DNA from 2 places in the Paenibacillus sp. FSL F4-0243 genome. Region 2 is predicted to be linked to the other one. Evidence: riboswitches for the same ligand, from Rfam matches in the RefSeq annotation. Region 2 holds a riboswitch; the other holds the start of a gene.
The links. A riboswitch is a leader RNA that binds a small molecule or an ion and turns the genes downstream of it on or off. The one in region 2 is predicted to bind cobalamin.
Positions count from the first base shown of each region.

Region 1: linked by a shared signal. The riboswitch ahead of NSS87_RS02390 (anaerobic ribonucleoside triphosphate reductase) and the one ahead of NSS87_RS03955 (S-layer homology domain-containing protein) in region 2 are both predicted to bind cobalamin.

Region 1 is NZ_CP150151.1:541,557-544,717, forward strand. Features, by position in the region: gene nrdG (anaerobic ribonucleoside-triphosphate reductase activating protein) at 1-75, opposite strand, end outside; gene NSS87_RS02390 (anaerobic ribonucleoside triphosphate reductase) at 72-2,057, opposite strand; cobalamin riboswitch at 2,274-2,509, opposite strand; gene NSS87_RS02395 (MTH1187 family thiamine-binding protein) at 2,884-3,161, shown strand, end outside.
Region 2 is NZ_CP150151.1:905,660-908,820, forward strand. Features, by position in the region: gene NSS87_RS03950 (hypothetical protein) at 154-732, shown strand; cobalamin riboswitch at 824-1,025, shown strand; gene NSS87_RS03955 (S-layer homology domain-containing protein) at 1,190-3,161, shown strand, end outside.

The DNA.
Region 1 (3,161 bases), 360 kb from region 2:
GCCGCTGATGAAGAGGACGGCCCGCATGCCCTCTCCCTCGTTAATCGACTCCGGATAGTATCCGCAAATATTCATAGATGCTTAACGCGATCCCGTACTTCGGCTTGTTTGGCGGCATTGAAGCGGGTCTGATAGTCGCCAGTTAAATAACCTGTAACTCTGCGCAAACGACGGATGTGCACGTCATTCTCATGTGCGTTGCAGGAAGGACAGTTTGTCCCAATTACGCCTTCGTATCCGCAGCTGGAGCAGCGGTCAATCGGATGGTTAATGCTGAAGTAGCTGACCTGTTGTTCTAGTGCATATTTAATGATTTTGATAAAAGCAGATGGATTGCTGCGGGCATTGCCATTTAATTCGACATAAGAAATAGCCCCGGCATTGCAGTATTCATGGAAAGGAGCTTCCAAGCTGATCTTCTGAGCAGCACCTAGATCGTAGTATACAGGGATGTGGAAAGAGTTCGTATAATACTCACGGTCAGTTACGCCCGGAATAGAACCCAGTACCTTGCGATCAATCTTGGTGAATTTGCCGGACAGGCCCTCTGCTGGTGTTGCGAACAAGGTAATGTTGAGATTAAGTTCCTCACTTTTAAGGTCGCAATACTCCCGCATGTGACGCACGATAGCCACAGCCTTGGCATGGACTTCCATATCCTCGCCATGGTGTTTGCCGTACATGGCTTTCATGCATTCCGCCATACCGATGAAGCCAAGCGACAGACTACCATGCTTCAGCAGTTCGCCTACAGAGTCTTCAGGAGCGAGATTTTCGCCGCCTTCCCAGACGCCTTCTCGCATCATGAAATCGGATGCTTTAGCTTTTTGCGCGCTTTGGATGTGGAACCGATGAAGAAGTCCTTCCAGCGCAATATCCATATAGTGGTTTAGATCCTCATAGAAGCCAGCTTCATCTGCGACGGTACGTCGGCCTGTTACTGTGCCGTGTGCCAGACCGAGCCGAACCAGATTCAGTGTATTAAAGGAAAGGTTGCCCTTCCCGGAGCAATGATTACGCCCAAAACGGTCACCGAGCACTCGGGTGCGGCAGCCCATTGTAGCAAATTCCGTATCAGGATCACTTGGATCATAATACTGCAAGTTGAGCGGAGCGTCCAGATTAGCGAAGTTCGGATATAGTCTGCGTGCAGAACATTCCGCCGCTTTTAGGAACAATTCATAGTTAGGATCGCCTTGCTGTTGATTGACTCCTTGCTTGCATTTGAAGATTTGAATCGGGAACACAGGTGTTTCTCCGCTGCCAAGTCCGTTCATCGTTGCTGTTAGCAGGGAGCTGATCACAAGCTGACCTTCTGGTGAAGTACAAGTACCATAATTGATGCTGGTAAACGGAATTTGCCCACCGGATCGGCTGGACATGGTGTTGAGATTATGTACCATACTTTCAGCCGCTTGCAGGGTTTCAATTTCGGTTTCCTTTAGTGCAAAACGGAATGCTTTTGGATATAACTCCGCCAGATCGGTCCGGCTCATTGTAATCTCGCCCAAAGATTCATTAGCTTGTCCCTCATCAAAATAATCCAGACCCTTGCGGAACAGCTTAGCGAAGGATTTGGTTACATAAGGTGCTAGATCATAGTCGAGTTTATTGGCGGATACGCCGCCATATTGAGCATTTTGCTGGGATTGAAAAATAATTGCTACCAGTGACATAGCTGTCATTATGGAGTTCGGAGGACGAACACTGCCGTTGCCGGTGTTGAAGCCTTCGCGGAGAAGCTTATCGAACGGGATAAAAATGCAGTTAGTCGTTCCGATTGCGTATTGATCCAGATCATGCACATAGACGACATTGTCATCAATGGCTTGCACTAGCTGCGGCGGCATCGTAAAGTTGCGGGCGTACCATTTTGAATATTCACTGCCGAACTTGCTCATTTTACCGGAGAAACTCTCTCCGTTCAAATTGGCATTCTCGCGCAGCAGGTCCAAATCCCGGCTGTCGATAATATCGCGTCCTAAATCAATGAGCTCTTCTAAAAGAACTTCTCGTGCATTTGTTGTACCGTTAAATTGTCTCTCCAACAACGTCATTGTATAGCTCTCCTCTCAGTCTATCGTCCTATCATTAAGAAGTGGGGCCGCATAAGCGGCCGTATATTCATTGTGATCTCATAAAAAAAGCATCCTCTAGCGAGGATGGCAGAAAATGCCCGATGCGTTATGTAAATATCCACACAGATATTTGCAGTGGTCTCTAAGAAGATGACCGCATGCGGACACCGTTCCTGTTCCTCGCAGGCACTCATAGTTGGTGTCGTCGAAACAGGCAGGTCTCCTGGCTTCCGTAGGACCTCTCAGCGCCTTCCCAAGGGGGCTCTTACCCCTCAGTGGCTTCTGCCAGGAGATCTGCCCATCTTAAGCTTAAAAAAGCTTATAAGGGGCATCCGGTTACAGTGGCGGGACCGCAGCGGATTTTCACCGTACTTCCCTATTAAGCTCTAATTCCGATAAAGGATCAAAGCGCCTGTCTCCACTATATTTTGTTGTCGTTAGATAAAAATAACCCAAGATGTTGTGTTTGTAAATAGTTTTTTAGAAAACCCGCGTGGGGAGCGGGTTCTTCAAAAGTACTCCACAAATGATCCACAGGCTGTCCATAAGTAATCCACAATTGATCCACAGGCATATGAAAAATGATTCATAAATTGTCCGAAAAGATGCCACAAAGAGTCCATAAATGTAGTGCAGATGACCCTAGAATTCATGTTAGAAAAAATACTTGTGGCGAAAGTCATATTTCGGAGAATTTTGGGGAAAGAAGAAGGGGCATAATAAAGCTGAGATCATTTGTGGGAGAGCGGTGGAGTTGTTACAATAGAAGGAGACACATACTTTAAAATTCCCAGGAGGTATTCCCATGCCTATTGCTGAAGTAACCGTTATTCCGATTGGAACAGGTAGTACGAGCCTTAGCAGCTATGTTGCGGATATGCAGCGAGTGCTGAAGACGGTAGAAGGGATTACTTATGAGCTTACATCCATGGGTACAATCATCGAAGGGCCTCTTCAGCGTATTTTTGCTGCAGTCGAAGCGCTGCACGAGTCTCCTTTTTCCGCAGGCGCAGAGCGTGTCTCTACCTCACTTAAAATAGACGACCGCCGCGATAAACCCTCCACTAGCCGTGGAAAGCTGGA
Region 2 (3,161 bases):
TTAGATGAACACGTACACCTCCATGAATTCGTTGTAAACGCTTACCAAATACCCTAACATAGAATAATTTCAACGAGTACCTTACTAATTTGTGGTAAATTCATATATGAATTAGTGATTTGCAGTGATTCCAAAGTTATGGAGGGCAATCCAGTGAGCAGATTTCATTACATAGGCTCGGCTACAGAGCTTCCGTTAGGAGAAAGAGGCAGTGTACCGTCAGTAATGACATATAATGAAATGAAAAATTCCCCGGAGTATAAGAAACAAAGAGAGGCTCTGCGCCTGCAAGGTATAATTCCTTTGGATGACATCGCAGATCTGTCTCATTTAAGAGATGAGGACTGTCTTGTATACGACTCGGAAGAAGATGCAGCGGGTATTTTTATAGAGGAACTTGGGTATTGGAACGATGAGATTCGCAAGCATTTTCGGAGTCCGTATGTGTACCGGATTTCACCGAATTGGGGCGGCTTCTCTGTATCCCCTAAGCTAAAAGATACTCTACCGGGATCGTATAACGCCTCACTCAAGTGTTGTCGGGAGTTATTTAGGCTTATGACAGATTATGGGGTATCTGGTGCCGAGTTCGAGCTCTATACATGCTGGGCTGAGGAAGAAGGGCTCCCACGTAATAAAAAGTATGATCGAATCTTTGATTTGGCCTCTTTGTCACTGGAGGAGGGTTTTGAGCTGAGAGAAAAAGAGTATATTGTGGTTAGAATGATTTGATATTCAATAGGATTATCGCTAACTACTCGTTATACAAAAAACAAATATTGCATGACAAAAGCAACTATATTAGATATGATGAAGCATGGAAAAATTAATATTAGCAATAGGTGCCAATTATGAATGTTTCGGAAATACAATCATAGATTGGTTAAATGGAAAGCGGGTGTGAATCCCGCGCGGTCCCGCCGCTGTGAAAGAGGAGTCCTTGCAAGGTACCACTGGGAAACTGGGAAGGTAGCAAGGGTGATGATACTTGAGCCAGAATATCTGCCTGTTTCTGATACACCGTTAAACTCTACGAGCGATAGAGAGGTGTTTGATATAGTATATGCCTGCTATTGTTGCGGTTCACTATCTTAAACCTCTTGACGTTATGTTGAGTGGTTTTTTTGTAGTGCTATGAAAGTTTATTCTGTTTTTTAACATAGGAAGAGAAGGGAAGGGTTATGGAAACATGAAGAAAAATAAGTTTTTAGCTTGGTTACTTATTGTAGCAGTATTTATCACGACGTTCTCTACAAGTGTAATCCCGGCTCATGCGAATGAAGCAATTGCCGATAGTGCAGTTGTAACAACAGAGGTTGATCAAGCTCTAGTAGAGCAGATTAATGCGCTAGTACAAGAGCCAGATACAGAGAAGCCTACGATTTCAATAGAAGGTATACAAGATAAACAGGAAGTATCCAGTAAAGATGTAAGCTTCAAAGTAGTGGTTACAGACAATGTCTATAAAGACATTATTCCAGTAGTAAAGCTGAACCAAGTCGTTCTGTCAGCTACTAATGATGAGTACAAAGCATCTCTAAACCCAGGTAGTAACGTAATCGCAGTAACAGCTATAGATGGCGCAGGAAACAAAGCAGATAATGTAACCTATCAGGTTACTTATAAAATCACTGCTAAAGAACAGTTAGATAAAAGCTTGGCCTACATCGTTAACACCGTAAAGAATCCTTCATTTGGAACAGGTAGCGGAGAATGGTCGATTCTTTCTCTAGCACGTGCGAACTACAAAGTACCAAGTGGTTATTATGATCTCTACTACAATAATGTAACTAAGATGGTTGAAAGTTTATTGGCAACAAATAATGGTAAACTCCACCCATATTTCAGTACAGAGAATTCCAGAGGGATTTTAGGTCTTGCATCTATCGGAAAAGATATCACGAATGTTGCAGGATATGATCTGAGAACTGCGCTCGCTGATTATCAATTGGTTAAGAATCAAGGGATTAATGCTCCTATATTTGCTCTGATTGCCTTAGATACTCGAAATTACGATATTCCTGTAGTTGAAGGGGATAAAGAGCAAACCACAAGAGAAAAACTGATTCAGCTCATTTTAAGTAAAGAAATAACCAATGGTGGATGGGCTTTTTTTGGTTCTCGGGCCGAAGTCGATATGACTGGAATGGCCGTACAAGCTCTTGCGCCTTATTATGATAATCCGAATGTAAAAGCTGCTGTGGATCGGGCAGTCGCATGGTTGAAAGATAACCAAAACAGTCAAGGTGGATATTCAAGTAGCGAAAGCATCGCACAAGCTATTGTTGCTTTAACAGCAATTGGCATAGATCCACACAGTGACCCAAGGTTTGTTAAAGAGGGTAAATCCCTAATTGATGCGTTATTAGCCAACTCTGGACCTGATGGTGGCTTTAAGAGTAGACCAACAGGAGCAGTAAATGGTATGGCAACAGATCAAGGTACATATGCACTGGTTGCTTATGATCGTCTGATCAATCATAAGAATCGTCTATATGATATGTCTGACGAAAAGCCGGGACCTGTTCAACCAGAAGATCCGAAAGAAAAAGAAATAGAGTTACCTTCGGGTGATAAGCCGGAAGTTGTAATCAAAGATGATGCTCATGATTATATCATTCCGATCAGCTCTGGAGACAGCAACAAGGAAATAACGGTAGTTATTCCTAAAGATCAACAATCGAAGGTTAGTGTCAGTTTACTTAGTAACAGCGATCTTCCTCAGATAGAGGCTACCAAAGGTGACGTATCTGTAGTCATTCCAAAGGGTGCAAAAGTTACAAGTGGGGATGCCTCTGCGATTGAATTGATCTCTCCTTTAACAGGCACAGAATCTGAAATAAAAGATAGTCTGAACCAGGTTATTTCTCAGGACAAGAAGCTGGAGAACATTATCCAAGCTTTTTCCATGGGTGGCAATGCAAAGGTAGAATTCAGTCACTTTATTACGTTAACCTTTAAGGACCTTAAAGGAAAAGATGTAGCCTATATTCAAGACGGCACACCTCATGCGATTCAAAAATTTGCAAGTGACGCCTTAGGTTTGGCAAGCGGCAAGTCAGAGTATGCATACGATAATGGAAATGATTTAATCGTAAAAACCAATCACTTCACTGATTACATTGCGTACACCTCCAGCGCAGTACAAACACCTGGTGATG